4 regions of the Roseibium algicola genome follow, and region 3 is predicted to be linked to each of the others. Evidence: riboswitches for the same ligand, from Rfam matches in the RefSeq annotation. Region 3 holds a riboswitch; each other region holds the start of a gene.
What was found. A riboswitch is a leader RNA that binds a small molecule or an ion and turns the genes downstream of it on or off. The one in region 3 is predicted to bind thiamine pyrophosphate.

Region 1 (3,603 bases), on a different replicon from region 3:
GCTGTCATAGAAAGAAATTGGGACATAGACATAACGTCCAACATCTGTGGATGTACGGTGATCAATACTCCTGTGGCCGCACTTAAGGCCGACATCGTTAGAAAGCCAAGCTGAGGTGGGCAATCAATGACTACAACGTCGTAATAGCTTTCAACGCTTGTCAGCACCTCCCCTATTCGGGCGAAAAACATGGACGCTGAACGTCCTTCAGACATTGCTTTGGGCGTTTCATGCTCGAATTCCATCAATTCAAGATTGCCTGGAACAATATGGAGGTTTGGCGTATATGTGGATCGAATGATTTCGCTTAAGGCTCGAGGGTCTTCATAACGGATAGCACCGTAAAGCGTTTCTCCCTCGTCGACATCTAGTTCGGGTTGATGTCCGAACATCGCTGACAATGATGCTTGTGGATCAAGGTCAATTGTTAAAACGCGGTATCCACGCAACGCCAAGAACTGAGCCAAATGAGCAGATGTGGTGGTTTTTCCGGAACCACCTTTGAAGTTCATTACAGTGATAACCTGAAGCTTTTCATCTCCCCGACGGATCGGCACATATTTTGGCGTGCCATTTTTCTCGTCCAAGACCTGACGTATATGATCCATGTCCTCGACAGAATATGTGCGCCTACCGTTCTCGTTTGGTTCGGGGCCATGCCCATCAGCGGCGACCTGACGTAAATAGCCTTCCTTAATGCCAATCAATTTAGCTGCTTCTGCAGGCGAAAATTTTCGGATAGTCTTTTGAGAAGCAGGTGGAAAGATTTTTCGTTGATGTATCTGCAATTGATGAGCGAGCTCATTCGCGTCCGCCGAAAGTGTCGTTGGCAGGTGTTCAGCAGCACCTTCAACCAGAAGATTGGTGTCCATCTCGAAAAATCCTCGAACTGCGCATTTTTGAAAACTACGCCTCAAACTGCGCTGTTACAATATGCTCCGATTCGTTACCAATTTACAAACGCTTAACCAAGTGCATTTTTCAGCCTAGTTTCGACAAGAACTTCGCATTGTTGTCCGCGGACAACTTTTTGGAGTCACCCGGCACATTTCCTTCAACCTTTTGCCGCCAAAGTGACAGCACTTCCTCGTCGAGCCAAGCATCTCTGTATTGACAAACGCACGTGGATGATGGCCGATGGCAACGTTACCAGGGGTGCCCCGGCAAGGGGCTGAGATACTGCTGGGCCGTTGATCGATGGCAGCGCAGTGACCCGTTGAACCTGATCCAGTTCATACTGGCGTAGGGACGGTGCAAGCGCTGCAGTACGACGTTGCCCAGAATCCGGAGCGTCATGGCGTCTTTCCATCATTCCGGCTTCGAACTGGGTCTCCAACTTGAAAGATTGGAGCCTCAGAATGAACATTGCCACCAAGACTATTACGCCCGAAATCACCAAGGGGCCGCTGCCTGCCTCTACAAAGGTTTACAAGCCGGGCGAAATTCATCCCGATATCCGCGTACCAGTGCGCGAGATCGCAGTCCATCCGACCGCCGGCGAACCGCCCGTCACGGTCTATGATGCCTCCGGTCCCTATACCGACCCGACCCAGGCGATCGATATTGAGATGGGACTGCCGCGCCTTCGCGCCGAGTGGATCGCCGCCCGCGGTGACACGGAGGAATATGAGGGCCGCATGGTCAAGCCGGAAGACAACGGCTTTGCCACCGGCGAGCGCCTGACACTGCAATTCCCTAACCTGCAGAAACCGCGCCGCGCCAAAGACGGCAAGACCGTCACCCAGATCGCCTATGCCCGCGCCGGCATCATCACGCCAGAGATGGAATTCATCGCCATCCGGGAAAACCTTGGTCGCAAGGCTGCAAACGAAAAGCTTCCCCGTGATGGAGAGAGCTTCGGCGCGGCGATCCCGGATTTTGTTACACCGGACTTCGTCCGCGAGGAAGTCGCCCGCGGGCGCGCGATCATCCCAGCCAATATCAACCATCCGGAAGCGGAGCCGATGATCATTGGCCGGAACTTCCTGGTGAAGATCAACGCCAATATCGGCAACTCTGCCGTCACCTCGTCGATGGCGGAGGAAGTCGAGAAAATGGTCTGGGCGACTCGCTGGGGCGCCGACACCGTCATGGACCTATCGACCGGGCGCAACATCCACAACATTCGTGAATGGATCATCCGGAATTCGCCGGTTCCGATCGGCTCGGTGCCGCTCTACCAGGCGCTGGAAAAGGTTGGCGGCATTGCCGAGGACCTTACCTGGGAAGTCTTCCGCGACACGCTGATCGAGCAGGCCGAACAGGGCGTCGACTATTTCACCATCCATGCCGGTGTCCGGCTCTCCTACATTCCGCTCACCGTCAACCGCGTTACCGGCATCGTATCGCGCGGCGGTTCGATTATGGCCAAGGGGTGCCTGCATCATCACAAGGAGAGCTTCCTTTACGAGCATTTCGAGGAGATCTGCGACATTTGCCGTGCCTACGACGTTTCCTTTTCACTTGGTGACGGCTTGCGTCCGGGCTCGATTGCCGACGCCAACGACGCAGCGCAGTTCGCCGAACTGGAAACGCTCGGAGAGCTGACGAAGATCGCCTGGGCGAAAGACTGCCAGGTCATGATCGAAGGCCCTGGTCATGTGCCGATGCACAAGATCAAGGAGAACATGGACAAGCAGCTTGCGGTCTGCGGCGAGGCGCCGTTCTACACGCTCGGACCGCTGACGACCGACATCGCGCCGGGTTACGACCATATCACCTCGGGCATCGGTGCCGCGATGATTGGCTGGTTCGGCACGGCGATGCTCTGCTACGTCACGCCGAAGGAACACCTCGGCCTTCCCGACCGCAATGATGTGAAGACCGGTGTCATAACCTACAAGATCGCCGCCCATGCCGCCGACCTCGCCAAGGGTCATCCGGCAGCGAAGGTCCGCGACGACGCCCTGTCGCGCGCCCGTTTCGAGTTCCGCTGGGAGGACCAGTTCAACCTCGCGCTCGATCCGGAAACGGCCCGTTCGATGCATGACGAGACCTTGCCGAAGGAAGCCCACAAGGTCGCGCACTTCTGCTCCATGTGCGGTCCGAAATTCTGCTCCATGCGGATTTCCCACGATATCCGCGACGCTGCTCGTCAAGAGGGCATGGAGGCGATGGCAGTCAGATATCGTGCTGGCGGCGATCTCTACATGCCAAAGGATCTGTAGTTCATTCGCAGAGGGGAGGGGAGATTCGAGGGGAGGGGTTTAGGGCTCCCTTCGCCCGATGGCCTACCGCTCGATGCGGTAGGCGAGCGGAATGGGCTCCAAAATCGGTATTTTGATAAAAGGCCTTTGCTCAGCTATTCCGGGAGCGGTCCTGCGGCACCGTTTCACGGTTTTGTCACGCTTGGCCGCCGTTTTTCACGTTTGCACACTACCGGCCGATGTCGCGAGGACATCCGATTGCCTGTTTGACATCCATCATTTGGAAAATTCAGAGAATTGACTTATATTCTTGTCCGGAGTGGGACGGCAGGTTTCCCCGCCGCCCCCTTCCCTAAAGTATGAATTGGACCCGGATTTCGATTTGCAAGGTCGTCCGGGTCTTTTTCACTTTAAGGGTAACGCTGATAGGCCAATGCCACATCGTCGTTACCTCCGG
Region 2 (3,603 bases), 1.2 Mb from region 3:
ATGGTTTGCGGCTTTACCGCGTTGTCTCTGCTGCCCTTGCCGGATGCGACGGCGATCGGCTTTGCATCGCCGCTCTTCGTGGTGGTGCTGGCGTTTCTGCTCCTTGGCGAAAAGGTGCGGGTCTATCGCTGGAGCGCAGTCGGTGTCGGCTTTGTCGGCATTCTGGTTGTGCTGTCACCGCATCTGGGTGACGCGGAGTTGGACAGCAACTCGATGATCGGGGCCTTGATCGGCCTGACAGGAGCCGGCTTTGCCGCGCTCGCCATGATCACCGTGCGCAAGTTGTGCGAGACGGAGCGCACGTCCACGATCGTTACCTGGTTTGCGGGCATGTCGTCCGTATTGTCGCTGCTCACGCTGCCGTTGGGCTTTTTGCTGCCGGGTCAGGCCTGGATCATTCCGGACCTGCCCACGGCAGGTCTGCTTCTGCTGATCGGCCTTGCAGGTGGTGTCGGCCAGATCCTGCTGACGCAGAGCTACCGGTTCGCGGATGCCTCCACCATTGCCCCGTTCGACTATGTCAACATGCTGTGGGCGATCATTGTCGGTTGGGTAGTGTTCAGCGAAACGCCTTTGCCTGCAGTGGTGCTGGGGGCGCTGATCGTGATTGCCGCCGGTATTTTCGTCATCTACCGCGAGCACAAGCTCGGGCTGGACCGGACAAAGGCACGCCGGGCGTCATCGCCCTCGCGTTCGTAGGGGGAGAGACAAGAGGGCAGGTCCCGCTGTCTTCCCCGTCATTCCGGACAAGCACAGCAATGCTGTGCGCCGATCCGGAATCCAGACTTATTTCGCGCCTTAGGCGCGGCATTAAACAAAGAGAGAAGAGTTCGCTTTGCTCACGCTGATGCGCTGGATCCCGGATCGGCACGCAGCTTTACTGCGCTTGTCCGGAATGACGGCGAATGCGGGTGGTTTCCGAAATCGGCCTTACTGCGACTTGTATTCGAACCGCTCAACAGCGCTCTTGGTGCCGTCCTTGAAGATCAGCTGCACGCTGATCGACTGGGCCGACCCCAGGGGCAGCTCCAGATAGGGCTTGTCCTTCAGAACGACATTCTGGTTGTCCGGGTCACAGGCTTCCAGTTGCCATTCCTGCTCAATCGGGTCGTCGTTCAATCCGTAGAAGACATAGTCGATGCCGCACTTCCAGGATTCCAGGTGGGTGAAATAGATCAGCTCCTGGCCCTGCCAGTCGCGGAATGACACCCAGTTGGCTTTGGTAAGGTCCAGGATCTGCTTGATCTGCTCCGGTGGCATGCCTTGCGCGGACGCGGTCGAGCCGATCGGAGCAAGAGCGAGGGGCAGGCAAAGGGCGGCGATTTTAATGAGTTTCATGGAAAATTTCCGGGTCTGAGTTCAGAAGGCCTTGAAGGTAATGATGGTTTTGGTGTCCTGAATGCCGTCGATCGGGTGGACCTTCTCGTTCACGAAGTGGCCAATGTCCGAGCCGTCGTCGACATAGAATTTCACCAGAAGATCGTAGTCGCCGGAGGTGGAGTAGACTTCGGACGCAATTTCCGCATCGGCGATCGCATTGGCGACCTGGTAGGTCTTGCCCAACTGGCATTTGATCATCACGAAAAACGGTACCATGGGGCGCTCCGGGCAGTTGGTGTTTGAAGGGGGTGAACGTGTCACCTGAACCATCAGCCGGGCTGTTCGGTCAGCCAAACATGCCGGGCAACAGATTCACGAAAGCAGACTAGGACATCGCCTATCTCCTCCCGCCAGTCAATTGCCGAGTAGCCGCTCTGCACAAGCCGGGTCTTGCAATCGCACGGCCGGCTTGTTAGCAGTGCAATCATCTCATGGGGGTGCCCGGCCATCCTGGACCGGGCTGAGAGGCGGCCTGCCAACTCCTTGAACCTGATCCGGCTGATACCGGCGGAGGGATTTGAGATCATGATGCACACACCACTCCCTTCAACACGTCCTTTCCGGAATACCGGCAACGGGCTTTCTGTCGCAGGAGAGCCGTCATGAGCCTTTCCGTTGCTGCTTCCACGCAAGCCCTGAGCGCCGAACAGGTCTTCACCCTTCTGGAAAGGGTGCGGCAGAAAACGCCGCGCGTTCACGCTATCACAAACGCGGTCGCCCAGAGTTTCACCGCCAATGTGCTGCTTGCGCTAGGCGCGGTTCCTTCCATGACCATCGCGCGGGAGGAAGTTGCGGCCTTTGCCGGTGGGGCTGATGCACTGCTGGTGAACCTCGGCACCCTTGACGAGGAACGCCGTGCAGCCATTCCGCTAGCGATCGAAGCTGCCCGGACGGCCGGACGTCCGGTTTGTGTCGATCCGGTCTTCGTCAACCGGTCACCCGTGCGCTGCGTCTATGCGCGCGAATTGCTGGGCGTGAAGCCGGATCTGGTGCGGCTCAATCCGGAAGAACTCACTGCTGTCTTGCCGGATCGGGCGGATGCCGATGCATTGATCGAGGCCGGAACGGTTTTTGCGGTCACTGGCCCGGAAGACAGGGTCGAGAGCCGCGGCGAGGATTTCCTGCTGCGCAACGGCGATCCACTGATGTCACGCGTGACGGCCACCGGCTGTGCCGGCGGTGCGGTTCTGGCGGCGTTCCTGAGCATCGAAAAGGACAGGGCGCTTGCAGCTGCTTGCGGACTGTCCGTCTTCAACATTGCCGGCGAAATCGCTGCCGGCCGGTCAGGCGGGCCAGGCAGTCTGGTGCCGGAGTTGCTCGACGCACTCTATTGCCTGACTGACCGCGACATTGAAGCCCGTCTCAAGACCGGCTGACGCAGGCTTTTCGGCATCTACTCCCAGGAGGTTCCCATGACCGCAATTGCGGTAACCATTGCAGGATCGGATTCCGGCGGCGGAGCCGGCATTCAGGCTGATCTCAAGACCTTTTCCGCAAATGGCGTCTTTGGTGCCAGTGTTATTGCAGCCCTGACGGCGCAGAACACGCTTGGCGTCAGCGCCATTCATGATGTGCCGCCGGAGTTCGTGCGGGCCCAGATGACGGCCGTCTTTTCGGACCTTGCCGTCAAGGCGACAAAGATCGGCATGCTGTCGCGTGTCGATACGATCGAGGTGGTAGCTGAAGGGCTTCGGGCACATGAGACAGGCCCGGTTGTGCTTGACCCGGTGATGGTGGCTGCCTCCGGTGACCCGTTGCTTGCCGACAGTGCGGTCGACACGCTGATTGCCTTGCTGCTGCCGCTGGCCGATATTGTTACCCCGAACCTGCATGAAGCTGCCCGCATGTTGCAGGGCGACGTTGCCGCGGACGAAACGCAAATGCAGGCGCAGGCAGAACGTCTGCTCGGTCTTGGAGCCAATGCGGTTCTGCTCAAGGGCGGGCACGGGTCTGGCGCGAATAGCGCCGATCTGCTTCTGGATCGCAACGGCAATGCGGTCTGGCTCAGGTCAGAGCGGATCAAGACCGATAACACGCATGGCACCGGTTGCACCCTGTCATCCGCGATTGCCTCGGGTCTCGCCAAGGGGCAGGACATGGAAGCGGCCGTCAGGTCCGCAAAGTCCTATATTCAGGCCGCCATCGCCGCTGCCGACACACTTCACATCGGCAGTGGTCACGGGCCAGTCCATCATTTTCACGCGTTCTGGAGCAAGTGAGATG
Region 3 (3,603 bases):
GGTGTCATCCCGGACGCAGCGCAGCGAAGATCCGGGATCGGAGAGCCCGGAAGCCATCGCCTGAAAACCACAGACACTCACAGAGACTTCCGCCTCCCCGGCCCCGGCTCGCGCTACGCTTGGCCGAGGTGACGACGGAGAGAGGGAGCTTCTTTGCCGGTGGTCAGAAGCGTTGGAGACTGGCTCCAGCGCCGTCTTGTCCCTGGCAACGTTCCTTCAACCCCTCAGCGAATTTCGGCTGTGTAGCTCTCCACCGGCACGACCTTGCTGATCAGACCGGCTTCGGCCATGAATTCCGCAAAGCGCTGGTAGCGGCCTTCATCAAGTGCAGCCGGACGCTTGGCGAACCGCGGCAACGTATCGAACCATGCCCGCCTGTTCAGCTCGTCATTGAGGTTCGGATACGCTTCTATGAAGGCATTCCAGGCTTCTTCCGGGTGATTGCTCAGATAGATGGTGGCCGCCTCCACGGCTGCCAGGAACTTGGCGAAGCGTGGATCGTCCGTCTTGTCCTTGTTGACGACATAGATCAGCTCATCAAAGATCGGCACACCGTTTTCTTCGGGGAAGAAAGCCTTGCCGGGTTTGCCTTCGATTTCGAGCTGGGTGAGCTCGAAATTGCGATATGCGCCGATCACCGCATCCACCTGACCGGCAAGCAGAGAGCCTGACAACGCGAAATTGACGTTCACCAGCTCGACATCATCCATGGTCAAACCGGCCGAACGCAGCATCTGGCCCAGCATCGCGTCCTCGAAGCCGGACACGGAAAATCCGACACTCTTGCCCTTGAGGTCCTTCAGTTCCTGTATCGGGCCGTCCTTGAGCACGATGAGAGAATTGAGGGGCGTTTCCACCAGCGTACCGATCCATTTCAGCGGCAGCTCTTCCTCGATTTGCGCATGAAGCGTCGGCTGATAGGACACCGCGATATCGCCCTGCCCGGCAGCAACCAGTTTCGGCGGCATTGCCGGGTCCGCCGGTTCGATGATCTCTACCTCGAGGCCTTCTGCCTCGAAGAAACCCTTGGTCTGCGCAGTTACCAGCGGAGCGTGATCCGGATTGATGAACCAGTCGAGCAGCAAGGTCAGTTTCTCACTGGCCTGTACCGGCCCCGATGCCAGCAGCCCGGCCGCCAATGCTAGTGACAGGATTTGTTTTTTCATGAGGTCCTCCGTAGAGCGGCAGCTAGGTGAGCGGCTGCCAGGGAACAAGAAGTCGGGTGAGATGGTTCACGGCAAAGCGCATGATCAGCACCATCGCCGCGAGCAGGATCAGGGCGGCGAACATCATGTCCGCCTGCATCCGGTTGCTGCTTTGAAGCATGATGAAGGCAAGGCCTCCTTTTGCCCCGGCCCATTCGCCGATGATCGCCCCCATGGGAGCGAACACCGCGGCCACCCGCAGGCCGGAGGCAAACGCCGGCAAGCCTGACGGCAGGCGAAAGAACCAGAGTTCCTTCAGGCGAGACAGACGATAAAGCCGGGCGAGATCGCACAAACCCGGGTCAAGCCGCTGCAGGCCATCGAAAAACGTCGATGTGACCGTGAAGAAGATGACCAGGATGATGACGACGATCTTGGAGGCCAGCCCGAAACCGAGCCAGAGCACCAGGATCGGCGCGATTGCGAAAACAGGCAGGGCCTGCGTCACCAGAATGGGCGGCATGGCAAATCTTGCAGCAATCGGAAACAGCCACAAAAGAACGGATAGCAATGCCCCAGCGGCTGCCCCCAGCACAAACCCGAGCACCGTCTCATAGGCGGTGATGCCGGCATGATGCAGAAGGAAGCCTGCGTGTTTGACAAAGGCTGTAAAGACGCGGTCCGGACCCGGCAGGATATAATGCTGGGTGTCGAACACATGGACGATTGCCGCCCAGATAGCGACAGTCAGCAGGAGGCCGAGTATGGTCCTGGCAACAGCTTTCACAAACGCCATCATCCCGCAGCCCCCGCCGCCATTGGCCAACAGGAACGCATGAAAGCCGATACCGGCATTCGGATGTGCGGCGACCGCAGTGGTCGCAGACAAGTACGCATAGGATCTCCCGTCTTCGGACAAGCCGAAAATGACAATGGAGATCCGGGAATAGGCTAAGGATTCCGTCCCTTCGCCGGCATGACCCGGATCAGGTTCTAAGGGTTCGGCATTACGCCATCTCAGCTCCGGTAACCGGAACACCCCTCGGACCAAGGCGGACCATGCCTTGTGTGACGGAAAAAGGCAAGCCGCCGTGAGGCGGCTTCTTCAGATTTTGAAAGGAGGCAGGCTGGCGCTTAGCCGGCTTGCCAGGACGTGATCGCCTTTTCTACGGCTTCTGCACCGGCGGTTCCCTTTTCCAGGGTCAGGATGCCGCGCTTGCCGTTTTCGTAAAGCATCGGAATGTCGATCCAGCCGCGTTCACGCAGCAGGGCGAGATTGCGTTGCTGCTCGTTCGGCAAGCTGGAAAGGGCAATCCAGAAAAAGCCCGGAGACACTTTCACGGAAGCGCCGATCAGCGCATCGCCACGAGCTTCTTCCGTAGGCTTCATGACCAAGCCTGGCACGTTGACGACGTCACCCGGAGCGAAGTTTTCCGGGAACTCGTACTTGATCTCGACCAGATGGCTGGCGGGCAAGGAAGTATCGTCATTCGGCTTGATGCGAATGTCGACCTTCACATCCCGCTCGGGGATTTCAATGGAGGCGCTCAGAACCGCGAGAGCCTTGCCGTCCAGATTCGTTTCTTCATCGACACCCCAAACGACAGCGCCTTGCGCAGCCGTTCCGGCACCGCCGGACTCTTCCCCTTCTTCGTAAAGGATAGAGCGCTGCACCGAGGAATCCGCCGCCGTGGCGGACGGAGCCGGTGAAGTTTCGTCAGGCGAAATGGCCGAGAGATTGTCTTCCGGCACCGCAATCGGGCTTTCGGTGGTCGCAGAAGACTGATCGTTTTCTCCGCTCGTCACGATGGACGGCTGGGAAGGTTCGGGCGCAGCGGAAGCTGGTGTATCGACCTGCGGTGTATCGGCCGGCGCAGGCGAATCAGACTGTCCGGTAATCGTCGTCGTGGTTACCGTACGTGCATCCGGGGCAACCACATCCGTCTCGCCTTCGTTCAACAGGCGGTCGGTGTTTTTCGAAGGCTCTTCACCTTCTCCAGCAGGGGCAGCGGTCGAAGGCTCCGGCGTGGTGTCCGGCTGCGTATCGACAGGCGTTTGCGAAGAAGACGCGACCGGCACGTTGCCGCTATCGGCTGTCTCATCGCCCGCAGGCATCAGGAAATAGGCTCCAGCGCCCAGGAGCACCAGCAACAGGACACCCGCAGCAATGACGATCGGAACGGTGCGGCTGCCGGATGAATCACCACGCAGCGCATCCGAAGCACTCGGCTTGGCGCGCTTGGAGCGGCTTTTCTTGGAGGCCGACTTGTCCTTCGGCTTGGCTGTCTCGTCGCCTGGATAAGCCTGATCGGCGGTATCGGCCGCACCGGTGGTATCCGCAGGCTCGAACAGACCATCATCTGCCTGATCCGGCTGCACAGGTCCGCCGAAAGAGGGCTCCTGGCGCACAGGCGCAGCGCCCGGGTCGGCAGCTTCCTTGGCGTGGTGAACAGCCTGG
Region 4 (3,603 bases), 2.6 Mb from region 3:
TGCGACAGCCGTATTCAGCAGTACCGCATCGAAACCGAGTTCCAGAACAGCGGCCGCATGGGACGGTCTGCCAAGACCGGCATCCACAACAAGTGGGATGCCTTTGAAGTGACTGCGATAGGCACGAAGGGCATCCGGATTGACCGGCCCCTTCGCCGAACCGATTGGCGCACACCAGGGCATCAGCACCTGGCACCCCGCGTCAAGCAACCGTTCGCCGACGACAATATCGTCCGTCGTATAGGGAAACACTTTGAAGCCGTCATCGCTCAGGATACGTGCGGCTTCCACGAGGCCAAAGACATCCGGCTGCAGGCTGTCGTGATGACCGATCACTTCCAGCTTGATCCAGTCGGTTCCAAAAAGGTCGCGTGCCATTTTTGCGGTGGTGACGGCTTCCTTCACCGAATGACATCCGGCAGTGTTGGGCAACACCTTGACGTTCAGTTCCCGGATCAGGTCCCAGAACCGGCCGCCTCCGCCACTTCCTGCCGTTTCGCGCCGAAGGGACACCGTCAGAATTTCAGCCCCAGATACCTTCACCGCGTCCGACAGAATTTGGGGTGACGGGTACTGGGCAGTTCCAAGCAGGAAACGCGACGCAACGCTTTCGCCGTAAACTTCAAACATGGGCGTCATCCTCCCTGCATCGGCGACAGGATCTCGATACGGTCGCCAGCTTGAAGGACGCAATCGCTTCGTTCTTCAGCACAAACCAGATCGCCGTTGCGTGCCGTTGCAAGAAACTCATGGTCATAGGCCAGTTCGTCCAGAAGCGCAGCCAGCGTCGCGCTGACAACTTCCTGAGGTTCGCCGTTAATGGTTAGCTTCAAGGGACTTCTCCTGAAGGTGTTGCACGATCGTGCCTGCCGCCTCCATGGCAAAATGCGGAGCAAGCAGGAAGCCGTGCCGGTAGAATCCGTTCATTGACAAGGTGTTGCCGGTAAACGTGAGACGAGGAAGATTGTTTGGATATGCCGGGCGCAGGCCCACCCCGGTTTCGATGATCTTTGCCTCGGCAAATCCCGGATGCAGGCTGTAGGCGGCATTTAGAAGTTCCATGGTGGACCGAACACTGACCGCTCCCTGGTCACCGCTTTCGATCATGGTTGCCCCGACCATGAAGACACCGCTGTCACGAGGCACCACATAGACCGGGATGCGCGGGTGCAGAAAGCGCACCGGCCGCGAAAGCGAGACATCCGGCGCGTGGAGGATCAGCATTTCACCGCGTACGGGACGCAAGTGCGGATCCGGTGAGGCCATGCCGGTACAATCGGCGACAAGATCGGTCGCCGCGGTGAAGTGCTGCGCCTCTAACCTCACCTTTGCACCGCTTTCAGACACTTTTGCCCGCAATGCCGTGAGGGCCTGCCGCGGATCGAGATGGGCTTCCCCGGCAAAATGGAGCCCCTTTGCAAATCGGCCTGCGAGGTCCGGCTCGAGTGCGCCCAGCGCGTCAGTTTCGAGCCGGACAAAGCCGCTGGTTCGAGAAGCAAAGCGACTTAACTCGCCGGTATCGCGCGGCGCGGCAACAACCAGCGTGCCATTGTGCCGGACCTGTCCCGGCAGAACCTTGCTCCACCAGCCAATGGAGGCTTGCCCGAGCCGCAGAACATCTTCCTCGGCACTTTCCCGCTCACACCATGGCGCCAACATGCCGCCTGCGAGCCAGGAGGCACTGGCGGTGAGATCCTTGTGTTTTTCCAGCAGCTCCACCCGCACACCGCGCGAGACAAGCTCATGTGCCAGTGCCAGACCGGCGACACCCGCCCCTTTGATACCGACCTTCATTCCGCCTCACCTGCCAGGGTGGACGTCAGTCGTTCGACATCACGGAATGTCTGATAGCCCGCTTGCATTCAACGGATCTCCGCCAGGACCGGAAAAGGTCCCGCATTTCGGACATTCGGCTTGGAAAGGTGGCCGGGTTGCAGCATTGCCGTGGCGAACGCAGCTGGCCGAGAACACCTTCCCTTCGCCAGCATGACCTGGATCAGGTTCGTCGGGTCCCTGCACTGCGCAAGTGCGCCAGCAGTATCTCAGCCTCTTCTGGAGGCACCCCGGGTGAGCCCCTGTTGTGCCGCCCGTCAGGCGCACCTGTCAAGAGACAGGATGAGCCTTCATCCTTGTTGCCAGGGTCGCGCCAGAAAGTCGTCGATTTCGGCAAGGGTGCTGAACCGATAGACTTTCAGATGATCCGGAGGTTCGCGGTAGATGTGCTCCAGCTTGGCTCTGGCGGAGTGTCTCGTTCGCCAGATGAACCTCAGGAATTCAACAGTTTGCCAGTTGAACTGCTCAGGGCAGCCCTCGGCCAGATCCGGACGGCTTTGCCCATTGTACTTCACCGACCGTTTCAGCACTCGAAATATGCGGCGCATTACCGGGACATCGAGCCAGATGAAAGTGTCGGCACGTTCGATACGTTCCGCATAGGTGCTTGAATGACCGCCCTCGAAGATCCACACATCCTTCAGATGGACCTCATGCGTCAGCCGGTCTTTCTCTTCCCGCGTCCGCTCGTTCCAGCCGGAGCGGTAGTGGATCTTGTCCATATGATAGACCGGCAGTCCGGTTTTCCGCCCAAGGGCAACGGCAAGCGTGCTTTTGCCCGAGCCCGGGCCGCCAACGATCATCACGCGTTTCATGTCGCACCAAACAAAAGCAAGGAAGGGCCGGTCGTTATACAGATTGTGCTGGGGATGAAAACCCGAAACAGACTGTTCAATGGACACTTTGGCTTCGCTGGCCCTATCTAGTTTGCAAGACAGAATGTTCTTTGATGGAGAGGCAGATGAGCTGGTTGAATTGCCCTGATCCCGTACCGGGAAATGCTGCAAGCTGTGACCCGATTGAAACGATCATCGTACCGCGGACATCCGACCTCGGCGGATTTTCGGTAAGACGTGCCCTGCCGTCTGCCAGGCGGCGGATGGTTGGCCCTTTCATCTTCTTCGACCAGATGGGCCCGGCAGAACTTTTGGTCGGCGGCGGTATCGACGTGCGCCCGCATCCTCACATCGGGTTGGCGACAGTTACCTATCTCTTTGAAGGAGAGATGTATCATCGTGACAGCCTTGGAACGGAGATTGCGATTGCCCCCGGTGCTCTGAACTGGATGAGCGCCGGCAAGGGCATCGTGCATTCCGAACGTGAGAGGCCGGAACGCCTGCAGGAAAAACGTCCCCTGTTCGGCCTGCAGAGCTGGGTGGCCCTGCCCAAACACCTGGAAGAGACCGACCCGACCTTCCAGCACCACGGCACTGAAGAACAGCCGGAATTTGCCGACAAGGGCGCTTCAGTCAAACTTATCGCGGGCGAGCTTTATGGCCACAAGGCACCGGTGAAGACAGCGTCCGACATGTTCTATGCCGATATCACGCTGGAACCGGGAGCGAAGATCCCGCTGGATGCCGGGTGGGAAGAGCGCGGCCTTTATACGGTCTCGGGCCAGATCACCATCGCCGGCCAGAATTTCGATCCGGCCCAGCTATTGGTGTTCAAACCGGGTGATCATCTGGTGATTGAAAACACGTCTCCCGTGCCGGCCCGTTTCGTAGTGCTTGGCGGCGAACCGATGGACGGCCGGCGTTATATCTGGTG

Region 1: another riboswitch for thiamine pyrophosphate. It lies ahead of thiC (phosphomethylpyrimidine synthase ThiC); the one in region 3 lies ahead of B0E33_RS16460 (ABC transporter permease).
Region 2: another riboswitch for thiamine pyrophosphate. It lies ahead of thiM (hydroxyethylthiazole kinase); the one in region 3 lies ahead of B0E33_RS16460 (ABC transporter permease).
Region 4: another riboswitch for thiamine pyrophosphate. It lies ahead of thiO (glycine oxidase ThiO); the one in region 3 lies ahead of B0E33_RS16460 (ABC transporter permease).

What each region holds. Positions count from the first base shown of each region.
Region 1 is NZ_CP019632.1:50,666-54,268, forward strand. Features, by position in the region: gene repA (plasmid partitioning protein RepA) at 1-872, opposite strand, end outside; TPP riboswitch at 1,142-1,267, shown strand; gene thiC (phosphomethylpyrimidine synthase ThiC) at 1,359-3,167, shown strand.
Region 2 is NZ_CP019630.1:4,727,689-4,731,291, forward strand. Features, by position in the region: gene B0E33_RS21865 (DMT family transporter) at 1-699, shown strand, start outside; gene B0E33_RS21870 (hypothetical protein) at 931-1,338, opposite strand; gene B0E33_RS21875 (Lrp/AsnC ligand binding domain-containing protein) at 1,360-1,596, opposite strand; TPP riboswitch at 1,804-1,914, shown strand; gene thiM (hydroxyethylthiazole kinase) at 1,983-2,756, shown strand; gene thiD (bifunctional hydroxymethylpyrimidine kinase/phosphomethylpyrimidine kinase) at 2,793-3,599, shown strand; gene B0E33_RS21890 (TRAP transporter substrate-binding protein) at 3,601-3,603, shown strand, end outside.
Region 3 is NZ_CP019630.1:3,539,417-3,543,019, reverse strand. Features, by position in the region: gene B0E33_RS16465 (ABC transporter substrate-binding protein) at 225-1,166, opposite strand; gene B0E33_RS16460 (ABC transporter permease) at 1,189-2,034, opposite strand; TPP riboswitch at 2,092-2,198, opposite strand; gene B0E33_RS16455 (hypothetical protein) at 2,280-3,603, opposite strand, start outside.
Region 4 is NZ_CP019630.1:1,031-4,633, forward strand. Features, by position in the region: gene B0E33_RS00015 (thiazole synthase) at 1-630, opposite strand, end outside; gene thiS (sulfur carrier protein ThiS) at 636-833, opposite strand; gene thiO (glycine oxidase ThiO) at 817-1,794, opposite strand; TPP riboswitch at 1,956-2,076, opposite strand; gene B0E33_RS00030 (P-loop NTPase family protein) at 2,124-2,648, opposite strand; gene B0E33_RS00035 (pirin family protein) at 2,795-3,603, shown strand, end outside.